Regions from separate parts of the Lentilactobacillus curieae genome, predicted to be linked through region 3. Evidence: predicted binding sites of a transcription regulator. Region 3 holds the regulator's gene; each other region holds the start of a gene.
The links. Region 3 encodes Rex, which represses fermentation and respiration genes when NADH is low (regulators of the CRP and FNR family bind a similar motif). Its sites were predicted from a motif close to TTGTGAANTANTTCACAA; they were not measured.
Positions count from the first base shown of each region.

Region 1: a site for Rex is predicted at 1,590-1,607, ahead of PL11_RS02945 (class II fumarate hydratase). Genes of this name have one in related genera too.
Region 2: a site for Rex is predicted at 3,743-3,760, ahead of adhP (alcohol dehydrogenase AdhP). Genes of this name have one in related genera too.

Region 1 covers NZ_CP018906.1:590,956-597,014, forward strand. Annotated here, with positions in the region: gene PL11_RS02940 (flavocytochrome c) at 1-120, opposite strand, end outside; gene PL11_RS02945 (class II fumarate hydratase) at 160-1,542, opposite strand; gene PL11_RS02950 (MurR/RpiR family transcriptional regulator) at 1,925-2,716, opposite strand; gene aguA (agmatine deiminase) at 2,728-3,816, opposite strand; gene arcC (carbamate kinase) at 3,903-4,859, opposite strand; gene aguA (agmatine deiminase) at 4,874-5,971, opposite strand; gene PL11_RS02970 (APC family permease) at 5,974-6,059, opposite strand, start outside.
Region 2 covers NZ_CP018906.1:1,769,882-1,775,940, reverse strand. Annotated here, with positions in the region: gene PL11_RS08600 (acylphosphatase) at 1-261, shown strand, start outside; gene yidC (membrane protein insertase YidC) at 334-1,272, shown strand; gene PL11_RS08590 (sensor histidine kinase) at 1,396-2,925, opposite strand; gene PL11_RS08585 (response regulator transcription factor) at 2,922-3,608, opposite strand; gene adhP (alcohol dehydrogenase AdhP) at 3,828-4,844, shown strand; gene rpmF (50S ribosomal protein L32) at 5,001-5,174, opposite strand; gene PL11_RS08570 (DUF177 domain-containing protein) at 5,224-5,781, opposite strand; gene PL11_RS08565 (nucleotidyltransferase) at 5,864-6,059, opposite strand, start outside.
Region 3 covers NZ_CP018906.1:1,613,596-1,619,654, forward strand. Annotated here, with positions in the region: gene PL11_RS07815 (ABC-F family ATP-binding cassette domain-containing protein) at 1-1,322, opposite strand, end outside; gene PL11_RS07820 (redox-sensing transcriptional repressor Rex) at 1,496-2,128, shown strand; gene groES (co-chaperone GroES) at 2,324-2,608, shown strand; gene groL (chaperonin GroEL) at 2,661-4,277, shown strand; gene PL11_RS07835 (APC family permease) at 4,444-6,059, shown strand, end outside.

The sequences.
Region 1 (6,059 bases), 1.0 Mb from region 3:
CAATTCTTTGGCTTGGATGGCACTGGTCAAACCAGCAGCACCTGAACCAATCACAACTAGGTCATAACTATCTTTTAGTTCGCTGACATCAGTCAGTCTGAATTTAAACTTGTCTGCCATTGTTTTGCTCCTTCGTTTTGGTAATTCGCACCAATCGTCTTATTTGTCGTAATTAGTCATGTCGATTGGCACAACCCATGCGTCAAATTGTTCTTCAGTAATTTCGCCAGACTTCAATGCTGCTTCTTTCAATGTAGTACCGTCTTTTTGGGCTTGTTGAGCTATTACAGCACTGTCGTGGTAACCAATGTGTGGTGACAATGCAGTAACGGTCATCAATGAGTTTTCAACTAACTCTTCCATTCTTTCAGCGTTAACTGTCATGCCGGCAATCATCTTGTCAGCAAAGCCAATTTCAGTACCTGCCAATAATTCAGCTGATTCAAGGAATGCACTGATTAATACTGGTTTGTAAACGTTCATTTCAAAGTTACCTTGGCTTGATGCAATATCAACAGTTACGTCGTTACCCATAACACGGGCAGCTGCCATTGTGATTGCTTCTGCTTGGGTTGGGTTAACCTTACCAGGCATGATTGATGAACCAGGTTCGTTAGCTGGTAAGTTTAATTCACCATATCCGGCACGAGGACCACTACCTAAGAAACGAACATCGTTAGCAATCTTCATTAAATCACTTGCTAGTGTCTTGAAGGCACCGTGAACAACGTTTAGTCCAGAGTGATGTGAAAGGCCATAGAACTTGTTTGATTCTGAAGTGAACTTAATGCCGTAGATTTCAGTCATCTTTTCAGCGATGATTTTTGAGAAATGAGGGGCGGCGTTCAAACCAGTTCCAACAGCAGTACCACCCATTGCTAATTCGCCAAGGGTTGGTGCTAATTGGTTAAGGTATTCCAAATCATGTTCCAAAGCACTCTTCCAACCACTGATTTCTTGACCAAATGTCAATGGCACAGCGTCTTGAAGGTGGGTCCGGCCGATTTTAACAACGTCCCAGTACTTCTTTTGTTTCTTATCTAATTCGTCGATCAAGTGTTGAGTTGCCTTCTTTAAGTCTTCAACGGCAACTGCTGCAGTAATGTTCATTGCAGTTGGGAAAATATCGTTTGAACTTTGACCATGGTTAACGTCATCGTTTGGCAAGATTTCAATATTAGGATTGATCTTAGCTGCCATGTGAGAAACAACTTCGTTAGTGTTCATGTTAGTTTGAGTACCTGAACCAGTTTGGTAGATAACCAATGGGAAGTCTTTACGCAAGTCTTCGTCACTAAGAGCCAACAAACTATCAATAGCTTCGATAATTAAGTCAGCTTTTTCAGCTGCAATTGCCTTTTCTTCTTTGTTAGCTTGAGCAGCAGCCTTCTTAATTTGAAGCAATGCCTTGATCATTTCCAATGGCATCTTTGAGCCAGTTGGGAAGTTGTTACGGCTACGTTCAGTTTGTGCGCCCCAAAGTGCGTCAGCGGGAATTTGTACGGGGCCTAGAGTGTCTTCTTCAGTACGATATTCTGTCATGATGTATCCTCCTATTTCTGGACAAACGATTAACATTATTTACAAACAAATGATATATTTCACAAGGTGCTATAGTCAACCATTTAGCAATCTATAAAGATTACTTATAACGCCACAACCCCCTTGAACACGGCATTCTTGTTATTCGCCGTTTATGTACACTAGCGATAGCGACCCAGCCAAAGTCGTTGATACCACTACGATTGATCACGATTTCACATCAATATTTAAAAAAATGTGAGCTACTGCCCTCCCATCTAAATTTGCTCAAAAAAATACCCCAAACCGGCAGTTCGACAACTAACAGAATGGAGCACGAAAAAAATTCACTTTTTCTAGTATAGCTAATGTAGGCGGGTGGGTCTAGGAGAAAATGGATAAATCAGACATTTTCTTGGCCACCCTTATATTCCCTAAATTGATACAGCAACAATTCCATAATCACTATCATTGAAACATGTGATGTGATTTCAATTTTCTTGTCGTGAATCTCGTCAGAAAATACGTATAGATTATAATCGCTTAGATTTTGAATACTATTGTTGTTAGCCCCCGTCACTGAAACGAGGGAAGCAAAGTCACACTGGTTTTTGATAACCTGAATAATCCGGATCAGCTCTTGGTCATCCCCCGAATAACTCATCACAAACACAAGGTCATCCTTACCAATATTTCGGTAGGCCAACTTCCGTTGCTCAAAATTTTTAGGAAAGACTACCAGAAATCCTTCTAGGGTATACAAGTATTCAACGTACTCTGCCGCATACTTGCTGAATCCCTTCGCAAAGATAAAGATTTTTGGTCGGTTCATCATCAGTTCACAGAGGGAGTTCAGTTTGTTATCGTCCAAAACCCTGACGGTTTCCTCAATATTCTTGAGGTATTCTTCGCGGTAATCAGATTGCTTCATGTCAAAGGTAGCAGTAGCTGCTGGCTTTTCTTGGTCATTTAAAACTGTATATTTGATCACAGTCGTAAATTCACTATAACCAGAAAAACCAATTTTACGGACAAACCTTAGGAACGTGGTTGTGGACACAAAACACGCCGCAGCAACTTCCCGAATGTTTTGGTTATGGATCTCGTTCATGTGCTTAATAACGTAATCCAAAATTTCATATTCATTTTTAGTTAGTTTCTCAATGTTTGGATTAATTATTTCAAAAAAATTCATACTGGATCCCCTTATTTCGGAATGCTAGCTACGATTGAATGGATATTTCCCCCACCGAGTAACAACTCTCGGCAATAGATAGGGATAATCTTATGGTCTGGGAACAGCTCACTAAACGTTTTAATGGCCACAGCATCCTGTTCATCATTAAACGTTGGCAGGATGACCGCCCCATTAACAATGTAAAAGTTAACATAAGAGGCTACCAATCGATCCCCAGGATACCTAGGCAATAAGCCATTAACCGGATCGACCCCTTCACTTTCACCATCGCTAGCGTACATTGGTGAAGGAATTTGGATTTTATGAATCTTCAACCGGTTACCGTTTGCGTCAGTAGCAGCCTCTAAAGTCTGCAATGCTGCCCGTGAAATCTGGTACTGTGGATCATTCTCATCATCAGTCCACGTCAACACGACCTCACCTGGTTTAACAAACCGAACCATGTTGTCAATGTCACCGTTGGTTTCATCCATATAGTAACCCTGTTCAATCCAAATAATCTGTTTTACGTTCAAATAGTCCTTCAACAGTTGCTCAACGGCTTCCTTTTGAACCACGCCATTACGCCCTTCTGACATAACTGACTCTTCCGTCAAGATCAGTGTCCCTTGACCATCAGTTACAAAACCACAGCCTTCGAGCACAAAGTCATTGTGATAATAGTCAATCCGGTTAAGTTCACACACTTTTTTGGATACCAGATTGTCTTGGTCCCATGGGAAATAGAGCCCATCAAACAAGCCACCCCAGGCGTTAAACTCCCAGTCGATTGCCCGTATATTCGTGCCATTCTTCAAAAAAGTTGGTCCTAAATCCCGAAAGAAAGCATCGTTGTAACTCATCTCGACTACCCGAACATTGGTATTCTCAAACACACTGTGAGCGTGTTGATATTGCGATCGGTTAACCAACATTGTTACTGGTTCGACTTCACTAATGTGTTTAGCAATCTCTGCGTAAACTTTTTGTGCCGGCTTACCCCCTTCACGCCAGTTATCCGGTCTCATTGGCCACAACATATATGACTCAGAATGTTGATTCCATTCGGGTGCTAGGTGGTAATTATCCTGTTTTGGAACTGTCCCTTTGATTTCCATTTCATTTCACCCCGTTGATATTTAAATCATACCATTAATTATGCAAAAAGAATCGGGCTTTTGGCGACCCGATTCTTTCTAAAGTTCTAGTTTTTAACCGTTTCACTAACTGCGTGAATGATGGTTCCCTCAGTTCCCTTGATGATGTCTTTAACATCTTCTAGGTCGCCGATTACGGCTGGGTTGCCAGTTGCATTGACAAAGTCAACAGCTGCCTGAACCTTAGGAAGCATGCTTCCCTTTGCAAACTCATCGTTAGCAATGTGTTCTTCGATTTCACTTACGGCAACGTCGTGAAGTTCAACTTCATCTGGCTTGCCAAAGTTATAGAAGACTCCGCCAACTGATGTCAGAATGATCAGCTTGTCGGCATCAACTAGCTGAGCAATCTTCGAGGCACTAAAGTCCTTGTCAATTACGGCTTCTTTACCAACTAACTTGCCATCTTTGCGAACAACGGGGATTCCGCCACCACCAGAAACGATGGGAACGATTCCTGCGTCAACCACAGTCCGAATTGCTGAGTACTCATTGATTTCAACTGGTTTTGGTGAAGGAACAACTCTTCGGTAACCACGGCCAGCATCTTCCATCAAATTCCAATCAGGATGTTCTGCCCGAATTTCAGCTACTTGGTTTTCTTTATAGAAAGGTCCAATGGGCTTTGAAGGGTTAGAAAATGCAGGGTCATCGTCATCAACGATTGTCTGGGTAATGATTGCCATTACGTCCTTGTTGATTCCGCGTTTTGCCAACGCTTCCTTCATTGCGTTTTGGAACCAGTAGCCAATGCTACCTTGAGTCATTGCCCCACAAGTATCCAATGGCATTGCGGGATTTTCAGTTGAATCCGAGTTGATTTGCTGGAGTAACAAGTTCCCAACTTGGGGACCGTTTCCGTGGGTAATGATCAACTGATCACCATTTTCCACAAAGTTTACTAATTGTTCAACGGTTTCTTCAACCGCTTTTCTTTGTGCTTGTGCAGAAGCATCCTTTGAAAGAATTGCGTTTCCACCCAAAGCGACTACGATTTTTGCCATACTTACCTACACCTCTATTTGCCCAGCGGAACTTGTTGGGTGATGCAGTGAATGTTTCCACCACCAAGGAGGATTTCACGTGCATAAACACCAACGATTTCACGGTCTGGATATAGTCTTTGTAACGTTTCTTTAGCTTTTTGGTCCATTGGATCGTTAAATTCAGGATAGATGATTGCGCCGTTTGCAGTGTAGTAATTTACATAGCTAGCTGCCAATCTGTCGCCTTCTTGGCGAGGAAGGGTTCCGTCGACTGCGTCAACGCCTTCACTTTCTTCCTTAGTGATTTTAACTGGGGTTGGTAAGTAAATCTTCTCAACCTGAATCTTACGGCCTTGAGCGTCAGTTGCGTTTGATAAAATATCATAATTTTCTTTTGAAATGGCGTATTGAGGATCGTTCTCATCGTCAGTCCAAGCAAGGGCAACTACCCCTGGACGGACAAAGTTTGCAATGTTGTCAACGTGACCATTAGTTTCGTCATTGTAAATCCCGTTCTTCAACCAAATGACCTTATCAAGGTTCAAGTATTCTTTAAGAATGCTTTCGATTTGGTCCTTTGAAAGTTGTGAGTTACGGCCATCTGAGAGCAAGCACTCTTCAGTGGTAATCAATGTTCCTTCACCATCAACGTGGATTGAACCACCTTCAAGGATGAAGTCATCTAAGCGGTAACGGTCGGCATGTTCTAATTCGGTGATCTTTTGGGCAACACGGTCATCCTTATCCCATGGGAAGTAAAGGCCATCAACCAGGCCACCCCAAGCATTGAAAGTCCAGTCGACTCCCCGAATTTCACCATCGTCGTTGGTAACAAACGATGGACCACAGTCTCGAACCCAAGAGTCATCGTTTGAAATTTCTACAACTTCAACATCGTCTGGCAACATGTGGCGTGCATTTTCGTATTGTGCATCTGAAACCCCAACAGTTACGTGTTCAAATTTTGAAATTGCCTTAGCCACGTTTACAAATGTATGTTGGGCTGGCTTGCCTCCATTTCTCCAGTTGTCAGGACGTTCTGGCCAAAGAATGTAGACGCCTTTATGAGGTTCAAACTCGCCGGGCATTCTGAAGCCGTCTTTTTTAGGAGATGATTGTAAAGTGTTCATATCTAGTTCGCTCCTTTGTCATGCGCTATTTTTGAATCAACTTTTGGTTGTTGAATTTTATCTTGCTTTTCTGAATGAGCAATGCAGA
Region 2 (6,059 bases), 160 kb from region 3:
GATATCATTGTGATAGGCCGAGTCCAAGGTGTTGGATTCAGATATGCAACAATCAGGCTGGCTGATAGTCTGGAAGTTGACGGTTACGTTGAAAATCTTCCAGACGGCTCAGTGCACATAGTTGCATCAGCTAACGACAACCAGTTAAATCAGTTTATTAATAGCGTTAAGGCATCGCCTACGCCATACGGAAAAGTCACCTCTACCAAAATCCATTATACAACCTCAAACGTTAATAAAGGGTTTGATGTTAAATATTAAATTGAAAACCTTAAATAAATCTAGTAATATTTAACCTGTTATGTTATTAAAGATCAGAAAGGGTCTCAATTAATGAAAAAAGCAAAATCACTCACTGTGTTTGGATTAATCTCCATGCTAGCAATTGTGCTAAGTGGATGTGTCCAAACTACAAAGTCTGGCAAACCTTACGGGTTCGTATACGATTATTTGGCAAAGCCAGGACAGGCAATCATGGAATGGATTGCTAACTTTACCGGTTCATATGGCTGGGCAATCATCGTACTGACTGTTGTCGTTAGAATGTTCTTACTTCCAATGATGGTCAAACAGATGAAAAGCTCAACAATTCAACAGGAAAAGATGCAACTGGTTAGACCACAACTAAACGAAATTCAAAAGCGCCAAAAAGCAGCTAAAACTCCAGAGGAGCAAGCCGCTGTTAGCCAAGCAATGATGGCCGTCTACAAAGAGAACAACATTTCAATGACAGGTGGAATTGGTTGTTTACCATTAATTATTCAAATGCCAATTTTTGCTGGTCTATATGCTGCAATTAGGTATTCACCAGAACTTTCTCACGAAATATTTATGGGCATTAAGTTAGGACAAGCAAGTTGGGTATTAGCGTTACTTTCATTCTTGTCTTACCTGCTTCAAAGTTACCTTTCAATTCTTGGGGTTCCTAAAGAGCAGAAAAAACAAATGGGCGCAATGATGTTGATGAGCCCTGTCATGATCCTGTTCTTTACGCTGAGTGCACCGGCCGGATTGGGACTTTACTTCTTCATCGGTGGACTGTTTGCTTGTTTGCAAACCTTAATTATCAATTTATATCGGCCTAAGATTAGAAAAGATATTGCAGAAGAAATGAAAGACATCAAGAAAGTTAATGTGGACGATTTAATTCCTAAGCAAGAACCACAACAACCTACCCAGTTAAACCACAATAATCAAAGTAACAACAATCAAACAAACAACAATAATAATCGCAAACGAAACGCCGGCAAACAACAAAGAAATCGAAAGTAGTTTGTGTTTGGCAAAGATGTGATATTAACAAAAAGAGCTACGCTGTTTTTAACATCGTAGCTCTTTTTTATTTGATGGCAATCGAGATAAATTTATCAGGGTGCATTAAACCCCTAGTCCCGTTTATTTATCTAGATCTGCAGAATTTTCTTCTGTATCATCATCCTGCTTATTTTTCAGAATTGGCAGCTTGATTTGGAAAATTGATCCATACCCTAGTGAACTCTCAATTGATATATCACCATGATAGGCTTCAATTAACCTGTGGGCGATTGATAATCCCAATCCATTTCCACCTTTATCCCTCGAGCGCGCCTTATCAACTCTGTAGAAGCGGTTAAATACTTTTGAAATATCTTCACTAGAAATTCCTTCACCAAAATCTTGAACCGCAATGTTTACGGTCGAAGGTGTCGTTGAAATTGAAGTGTGGATTTCCTTGCGATCTTTAGAGTACTTAATAGCATTATCAATCAGAATGACTAATACCTGCTCTAAATGATTTCGATAAATTTGGACGTATATATCCCCATCGGTGTCATCATCAACAATAAACGTAAACTCCGGATGAATCATCTTGAAGTCATTGTTAACTTGATCAAAGACTTCATTAACTTTAGTCACTTCATCACTATAATTGATTTCAATTTGCTCAGCTCTTGAAAGATCCAGCATTTCAGCAACCAAAGATTGCATCCGTTTGGTTTCTTGTAAAGATGCCTTCAAGGACTCGTCTAAGACTTGAGGATCATCTTTACCCCATCGCAATAACATTTCCATGTGTCCTTGAATAACGGCAACCGGTGTCCGCAACTCGTGAGAAACATCTTCCACAAACTGACTTTGCTGGTTCATGTACCGCTGAGTCTGATCAAGCATCCCGTTGAATAAGTTTCCAAGATCAGCTATTTCATCGTTTGTATGCAGGTCAGGAACTCGTTCATCAGAATCGGGATTCTCTTTAATCTCAGAAATAGTGCGTTGGATTTCCTTCATCGGCTTAAGTAATTCAGATGCCAAAAAGTAAGCTACTACAACTGAAATAATTACGGCCAGGATTACCAAAATAACCATAATAGCAATCAGTTTTCTGACAGTAGTGTGATAATTATTCAGCGTATCAGTAACTTGAACGTAACCAACTAATGAGCCGTTTTGCTTAGACAAAACAGGCATCCGCCCAACCATGACCTGTTGACCGTGTTCACGAATTAATGAGACCTTTTTCTTGTCACTTTTTTTGAAATCAAAGTTTGACTTTCGAGATTCAAATAGCAACTTATTATCTGTGCTGTACACATTAACCACCATGCTGTCGCGCGATAAGTTCACAATCAAAGAATCAGAATAGATGTTTTGGTTGGTTTTTTTATCAACCAGTGCATCGTTCTCTCCCTTTGAGGTAATATCCGGACGAAGCATAGAATTAACTCCTGGCTTGTCAAATGGGGAATCAAAACTTGACAACCGATTTGAGACCGTCATCAATGTATTATTTATATAGCCACGCTCTTGCTGAATCAAAACATTCGTAAACCGGTTATAAATCAACACAGAAAAAATCAGGACAATAATAAATACACCTATAGATGTGAAAAAGGACCACTTTAGTCTAAGTGAGGTCCTTTTTTTCTTTTTACCTTCAGTGATCATGAACGCATCACGTACCCAGTGCCCCGAACAGTTTGGATATAGCTGTTTTCTCCGGGACGATCAATTTTGTTTCTTAAGTATCTAATGTAAACATCGACAACGTTAGTCTCAACTTCTGAATCATATCCCCAAACCTTGGTTAATAGGACATCACGTGCTAAAACAACATCGACATTTTCCATCAATGCCAGCAACAATTCATACTCACGCTTCGTAAGGTTGATTACCTCGTCGCCACGACGAACGATCCGACTTTCTTTTTCAATAGTTAAATCCTTGAAAGTAACGGTCTTCTTGTTGCCCTTTTGTTGGTCATTTTCAATTTGAATTCTTCTTAGTAATGCCCGAATTCTGGCAAGCAATTCTTCAATTGCAAATGGCTTAACGATGTAGTCGTCCGCACCGTGATCAAAACCAGATACTCGGTCGATAACTGAATCACGAGCAGTCATCATAATGATTGGGGTGTTTTTCTTTTCTCTTAGGCGACGGGCAACTTCCATACCATTAAGTTCAGGAAGCATTAAGTCTAGTAAAATTACGTCAAAGTTTTCATTTAACGCAGCATCTAAACCCTTACGACCATCTAACTCAACTTGGGTTTCGTAGCCCTCATGTTGTAATTCCAATTCTACAAATCGGGAAAGATTTTTTTCATCTTCAATAATTAAAACTCGACTCATTGTTTGATTTCTCCTACTTTATAAATCTTTTTTAAATTCTTTTTAATAATAATCTAATTTTAACACACTTAGGTAAATTACGAGTACTTTTCTCATAATTATGGTGGAAATAATTTTCAATATTATCCTTGAATTTGTGCATTTTTTCACTTGATAAACAACCAAAATCCTCTATAATGAAGTTGTTTAGAAAAAAAATTTCAGAGGGATGGTTTTTATATGAAAGCTGCAGTTGTACGCGATTCAGTTGACGGATATGTTGATATCAAGGATGTTACATTACGCCCCATTACTAATGGTGAAGCACTAGTTAAGGTTGAATATTGTGGTCTTTGTCACACAGATCTTCACGTTGCTGCTGGTGATTTTGGTGCAGTACCTGGCAGAATTATTGGTCACGAAGGTGTTGGTCGAGTAATTCAAGTTGCCGACGACGTTACTAACCTAAAGATTGGTGATCGGGTATCAATCGCATGGTTCTTTAAGGGTTGCGGTCACTGTGAGTACTGTAACACTGGTAGAGAAACACTTTGCCGTAATGTAAAGAACGCCGGTTTCAGTGTTGATGGTGCGATGGCTGAAGAAGTTATTGTTGATGCAAACTATGCGGTTAAGGTTCCAGAAGAACTTGACCCTGTTGAAGCAACTTCATTAACCTGTGCCGGTGTAACTATGTACAAAGCACTAAAGGTTGGCCAAACTCGCCCAGGGCAATGGGTCGAAGTTGTTGGGGCCGGTGGTCTTGGTAATTTAGCTGTTCAATTTGCACACAACGTCTTTGGTGCTCATGTAGTTGCCGTTGATGGTAATGATAAGAAACTTAACGCTGCCAAAGAAAATGGTGCTGAAATCACAATTAACCGTCATGATCCAGATGTTGCTGAACAAATCCAAAACAAAGTTGGTGGAGTTCACAACGCACAAATTACTGCTGTTAACACCGACGCATTTACTACATCAGTTAACTCACTCCGTCCAGATGGTAAGTTAGTTGCTGTTGCCCTACCAAAAGGTGACATGGCACTTAACATCGATAAAACAGTTCTTGATGGAATTCAAGTTGCTGGTTCTCTTGTTGGAACTCGTCAAGATCTTGCCGAAACTTTCCAATTTGGTGCAGAAGGTAAAGTTAAACCAATTGTCCAAACAAGAAAGCTTGAAGAAGTTAACGACATCATTGATGAAATGAAGAACAACCAAATCGTTGGTCGGATGGTTATTGACTTCACCAAATAAATTCAATTTTAAATTGTTTCAAGTCCTAGTCACTTTGACTAGGACTTTTTTATTCCAGAATTATCGCACTAAAAAAGCTCTAAGCGTTAAGCTTAGAGCCCCTTCACAAACTCGTTAAGAATCCATGGCGTTCTTAAGAGTTTAGCCAAGTAAGTATTACTTGTTATCAAGAACCTTACGGCCATTGTAGTAGCCTGATGGTGATACACGGTGTGGCAATCTGTACTCGCCAGTCTTAGGATCAAAGCTAAGATTTGGTGTTTGTAACTTGATGTGACCACGACGCATGCGCTTCTTTGTCTTAGAGGTTCTACGTGCTGGTGTAGCCATTAAAAATCCCTCCTCTACTAAAAAATATCCACTAGTGAATTATTAGTGTCTAACTACCTTGATCATTCTCGTCGAACAAATCCTTTAGTTTAGCTAGACGTGGATCAACAGTTTCTAATTCTGCCTTGTTCTTATCAAAATCATCGGCTGTCATAACTTCCCAGCCATCGCCACTCGGCATATCCTGAGTTTTGATTTCTGATTCCGATAGAACTTGCATCGGAATGTTAAGTATGACGTTATCAATAACTGAGCCCGTCAAATCGACTTCTGCTTCTTCATCAAGAACAAACACAATCGAATCTTTGGGGTACCTGGCTTCTGCAGCCTTTGATGGCACATAAAACTCTTCAACGTCAAAATCCATAGGCAGATCAACAGGTACTAATGATCTAGATGATGGCACTATTAGTTTACCAGTCACGTAATAATCAATAATCACGTCGCCCTGGTCAGCAAAAGCTGTTCCAGTTATGGTAAACTTGTCCGCATCAATTACTTGATCAGCATATCTGTCTAGAAGCTCTTGCTTTATATCAAGAGTTTCCTCAAACTTGAAAGGTGCACTTTCGGGGTACTTCTGAAGTTCCCTAAAATACATTTTCATGTTATTCCTCCAATGCAACACGACTTATTATACCGGCATCAAAATACCTTGTCAAGGCTATTTCCTTGATAGGCAAACGTTTTTAATTTTTTATGATGGGGTATCGATAAATGTCTTGATTTTCATTACTTATTGTTTGCAGCAACATAGACGACTGATAGTCAAGTAACAGCTGATTCTTGATTTGTTCGTCCGTTACTTTAGTGATAATTGGCCAATCGACATCATGTTTTATTTGGTTTAGATGCTTTCTTCCTTGCTGATTAAACGCAAGTGGT
Region 3 (6,059 bases):
TCAACATCATCGCCGGAGAAAAGAAAGCTCCCTAAGATACTTCGAATATCGCCTTCGTTAGTGGTGGGATGATCGTCCCAGAGTTCATTTAAGACTTTTTTACCACGGTGCAAATTCTGCTGTTCCTGGTCATAGTAACCCACATCGACGCCAGTTCCATAGTGAGAAGAACCCTTGATGAACGGAATCTTTCCCAGAATGCTTTTGAGTAACGTTGATTTTCCAACACCATTTGGACCAACAATGGCAATCGCTTGATTTCGTTTAACTTCAAAATTAACGGGTTCGCTTAAGATGTGGTCGTAGCCGATTGCCGCGTTAGTCACCTTGAGCACGTTTTCACCGCTTTTCTTACTTGGGGTAAACGCAAAGCGGGCTACTTTTGTGTAGTCGACGGGCTTCTCAATAACGTCCATTTTTTCTAGTTGTTTTCTTCTTGCTTGGGCTTGCTTGGTTGTCGAAGACCGGACGATGTTTTTGTCCACAAATTCTTGAAGTTTGGCAATTTTTGCCTGTTGTTTTTCGTACTCTTTCATTCTGGTAGCGGTCTGCATCTCTTTTTGTTTTACAAAATCGGTGTAATTTCCCTGATAATGTTTGAGAGTTTTGTGCGCCATTTCATAGACCTCATTAACAATCTGATCTAAGAAATAACGGTCATGTGAAATTATCAGTAACGAACCAGAATAGTTCTTTATGTAACCCTCAAGCCAAGTAATTGTGTCAACATCCAAGTGGTTAGTTGGTTCATCTAAGATCAATAAATCAGGCTTTTCAAGTAGGAGTTTAGCGAGGGCAAGTTGGGTTTTTTGACCACCAGATAATTCGTTGATTTTGTGATCATAGTCATCTTCGCCGAATCCGAATCCGTGAAGAACTCCCCGAATCTCAGCTTCGTACGAGTAACCATTATTTTGCTCAAAGTCTGCTCGAAGGTTGTCATACGTCTTGGAGAGCTCAGAAAAGTCGTCAGGGCTCATTGATGGGCCTTCCTCACTCATCTGTACTTCCAGGTTATGAATCTTTTGTTCTGTTTTCTTTAGGTCATCAAAAACCGATTCCATCTCATCGTAAATGTTTTTGTTCGAGTCAAGGCCGGTATCCTGGGCTAAATATCCCACCGTAAGGTTTTTCTTTTCTGAGATACTTCCTTCGTCTGCTGTCATCTCTCCCATAATTACTTTTACTAGGGTTGACTTACCAGCACCGTTTTGACCAACTAATGCGATTCGGCTTTTTTCCTGGATGTTTAAGTTGACTCCGGAAAAAATATTTTCGCCATTAAATCGCTTTGCGACGTCTTGGACCTGCAAAATAATCATGCGGCATCCACCTTTCTAAGTATTAACATTCTATCACACATCAGCATTCTGGAAAAAGCTATCAAATATTATTTGAAATTGTTTTCACAAGCACTCATCTTATGATAGAATAAACAGTGAAGAGAGATTCACAAACTTTTTAATAAGCAAATAAAATTGAGGAGGAATTACTCGTGACGGCTGAAAATATCCCAAAGGCAACAGCAAAACGATTGCCAATTTATTACCGTTATCTAAATATTCTCCATGACACTGGAAAAGAAAGAATTTCTTCAACGGAGCTTGCAGATGCCGTTCAAGTAGATTCCGCAACAATTCGTCGCGACTTTTCTTATTTTGGTGCGTTGGGGAAACGGGGCTATGGTTATGATGTTGATAATCTGCTCAACTTTTTCAAACAGATTTTAAACCAAGAACATTTAACTAACGTTGGCTTGGTCGGGGTTGGTAACTTGGGTCACGCTTTGTTAAACTTTAACTTCCACAAAGATGGGAATGTTAGAATTTCAGCAGCGTTTGACTCAAATGATAGTATCGTTAATACAATCCAAGATGGAGTTCCTGTCTATCCAGTTAGTGATTTGGCTAACCAATTAAAGGAACAACAAATCCAAGTGATTATTTTGACTGTTCCATCAGAAGTTGCTCAAGGAGTTGCTGATCAAGCAGTTGAAGGTGGGGTTAGGGGAATCCTTAACTTTACACCAATTCGAATTTCAGTTCCTGATAGAGTTCTGGTTCAAAATGTTGATTTGACAAACGAATTACAAACATTGATCTATTTTATTGAAAACTTTGGAAAGTAAGCATCATTAAGTCAGAGAGTTTCTCTCTGGCTTTTTTATTTTGGCTTTTTTGCATGTCGTCGGCGAATTTTTTGATTTTTAAACCGTTGAGGCTTGCATTTTAGGACTGATAATAATATTATTGATAACAGTGATTAGCACTTTTATCAAACGAGTGCTAATGTTGCTAAAAACATTCAGTATGGAGGGACTAACGTGTTAAAACCATTAGGAGATCGCGTTATTATTGAAACGCAAAAAGAAGAAGAAAAAACGGTTGGTGGCATTGTGTTAGCAGGTAACGCAAAGGAAAAACCACAAACTGGTAAAGTTATTGCCGTTGGATCTGGCCGTGTTTTGGACAATGGTAACACCGTTGCACCAGTAGTTAAGGCTGGCGATGAAGTTATGTTCGACAAATACGCAGGTACAGAAGTTGAAGACGGAGATAACTCCTATTTAGTTTTACATGAAAAGGATATTGTTGCTATCGTTGAATAGTGATTAGTTCCATTAATAATAATTAAAAATAATTTATGAGGTGGATTTAAGAATGGCAAAAGAAATTAAGTTCTCTGAAGACGCTAGAACTAAGATGCTTGCCGGTGTCGATAAATTAGCTGATACTGTAAAGACTACAATTGGTCCTAAGGGACGTAACGTTGTTTTGGAACAGACTGCTGGTAACCCAACCATCACAAACGATGGTGTAACAATTGCAAAGTCAATTGAACTACCAGATCATTTCGAAAACATGGGTGCTAAGCTAGTTTCTGAAGTTGCTTCTAAGACAAACGATGTTGCCGGTGATGGTACTACTACCGCAACTGTTTTGACTCAAGCAATCGTTAACGAAGGAATGAAGAACGTTACCGCTGGTGCAAACCCTGTTGGGATTCGTCGCGGGATTGAAAAGGCTACTAAAGCTGCCGTTGAAGCACTTCACAAAATGTCACATGAAGTTGCTACTAAGGACGATATCGCTCAAATCGCCTCAATTTCTTCAGCCAATGAAGAAGTTGGTAAATTAATTGCTGACGCAATGGAAAAGGTTGGTAACGATGGTGTTATCACGATTGAAGAATCTCGTGGAGTTGATACTAGTTTAGATGTTGTTGAAGGTATGCAATTTGATCGTGGTTACATGTCACAATACATGGTAACTGACAACGAAAAAATGGAAGCTAACCTTGATAGCCCATACATCTTAGTTACTGATAAGAAGATTACAAACATTCAAGATATCTTACCACTTCTTCAACAAATCGTTGAACAAGGTAAGTCATTGTTAATCATTGCTGATGATATTGGTGGTGAAGCTCTTCCAACTCTTGTTTTGAACAAGATGAGAGGAACATTCAATGTTGTAGCTGTTAAAGCTCCTGGATTTGGTGATCGTCGTAAAGACCAACTTCAAGATATTGCTATCTTGACTGGCGCTACAGTGATTACTGATGACCTTGGTTTGAACTTAAAGGATGCCACTATGGATCAATTAGGCCAAGCAGGTAAGGTTAATGTTACTAAAGATTCAACAACTATTGTTGAAGGCTCAGGTGCTAAAGACCAAATTAGTGCTCGTGTTGATGAAATCAAGAACCAAATCGAAAAGACTACTTCTGACTTTGACCGTGACAAGTTAAAGGAACGTCTTGCCAAGTTATCTGGTGGGGTTGCCGTTGTTCGTGTCGGTGCCGCAACTGAAACTGAATTAAAAGAACGTAAGTACAGAATCGAAGATGCTTTAAATGCAACTAGAGCCGCTGTTGAAGAAGGATTTGTTCCCGGTGGTGGTACTGCACTGATCAATGTTATGAAGAACATTGATGGCGTAACTGCAACTGGTGATGAAGCAACTGGGGTTAAGATTGTTCGTCGGGCTCTAGAAGAACCTGTTCGTCAAATTGCTGAAAACGCCGGAATTGAAGGTTCAGTAATCGTTGAAAAACTTAAGAATGAAAAGGATGGTGTTGGTTACAACGCCGCCGAAGATAAGTTTGAAGACATGATTGCTGCCGGAATCGTTGATCCAACCAAGGTTACCCGTTCAGCACTACAAAATGCTGCATCAGTTTCTGCATTGTTGTTAACCACTGAAGCTGTTGTTGCTGATGAACCAAAGGATGATGCTCCACAAGCACCAATGCCAAACCCTGGAATGGGAATGTAATTTAATTTGAATTTTAACGAAGCGTCCAGTTTACTGGGCGCTTTTTGTGTTATCGTAGTTAGTGATATTTGAAAATAATTAGGCTTGTTTTTGTAGGCGATATGGACTATTATTTGTTAGTTCGTAATTAACGCAATTATTCTTTATTTTAAAGGGGTTACTAATTATGTGGCGATATATAAAACGCCTTCTCATTGGGAAGCCGTTGAAGACTACTGATGAAGGTGGTCAATCGTTAACAAAATTCAAAGCACTCGCACTGTTGTCTTCTGACGCGCTATCGTCAGTCGCATATGGTACTGAGCAAATTACAACGATCTTGATCACCTTATCTGCTGCGGCTATGATGTATCAAATTTGGGTTGCAGCCCTTGTGTTGGTATTGTTGACAGCAATTACGTTGTCATACCAACAAATTATTCATGCTTATCCTTCTGGTGGTGGAGCATACGTTGTTGCTAGTACAAATTGGGGCCAATCTGCTGGGTTGGTAGCTGGTGGGTCTCTGCTGGTTGACTACATGTTGACCGTGGCCGTTTCTACAACGTCTGCAACCGAAGCGATTACATCGGCAATTCCTGGTTTATACAAGCACCAAGTTCTGATTTCTTGTTTGATAGTTATCGGAATAATGTTGCTTAACTTGCGGGGGATGCGTGAGTCTGCGTCATTCTTGACTCTACCGGTTTACCTATTCATTTTGATGATTTTGGGAATGGTCGGCTATGGAATTTACCAGATTGCAACTGGAAACATTCAGTACCACGCTGCTGCTAATGTTGGTTCGCCGGTTGCTGGGATGACACTGATTCTGTTCTTCAGAGCCTTCTCAAGTGGTTCATCATCACTGACAGGTGTTGAAGCAATTAGTAATGCGGTACCAAACTTTAAGAATCCCAAGAGCAAGAACGCTTCGCATACGCTTGCAATCATGGCAACGATTCTGGCGTTCTTCTTTGGTGGGATTACGTTCTTAAGTTTCTATATGGGAATTGCCCCAAATGGCCACGAAACAGTTTTATCACAAATCGGTGAAGGAATCTTTGGTCACGGGTTACTGTACTACTTGTTGCAATTATCAACAGCGATGATTTTGGCAGTTGCTGCCAACACTGGTTTCTCGGCCTTTCCAATCCTTGCCTATAACCTCGCTAAGGATAAGTTTTTACCCCATGCGTATTTGGATAAAGGTGATCGGTTAGGGTACTCAAACGGAATAATTTCGCTTGCTTTAGGTGCGATTGTTCTGATCCAAATCTTTAACGGTAAGACAAATTCATTGATTCCACTTTATGCTGTTGGTGTGTTTGTTCCGTTTACATTATCTCAATCAGGAATGATCATTCACTGGAAACGGAATCGTGGTAAGGCATGGCCATTTAAGATGACAATCAACTTTGTTGGTGCAGTTATTTCACTGGCGTTGGTTGTATTCTTGTTCTTACTAAGATTTGGTAATGTGTGGCCTTACCTAATCGTAATGCCATTAGTTCTAATGTTGTTTTACAAGATTAAGTCTCATTACATCAAGGTCGCTAAGCAACTTCGAGTTTCAGAAGATGACACTGAGTTAACCCCAGTTCATCATTTCGACGGATCAACCGTGATTGTTTTGGTTGGTGGGGTAACAAAGGTTACCGCTCGAGCAATTAGTTATGCGCAGTCAATCGGGGACTATGTTATTGCAATGCATGTCTCATTTGATTCTGATCCTGAAAAAGAGCACAAAATTTCAGAACAGTTTAGAAAAGAATTCCCAGACGTTAGATTCGTTGATATCCA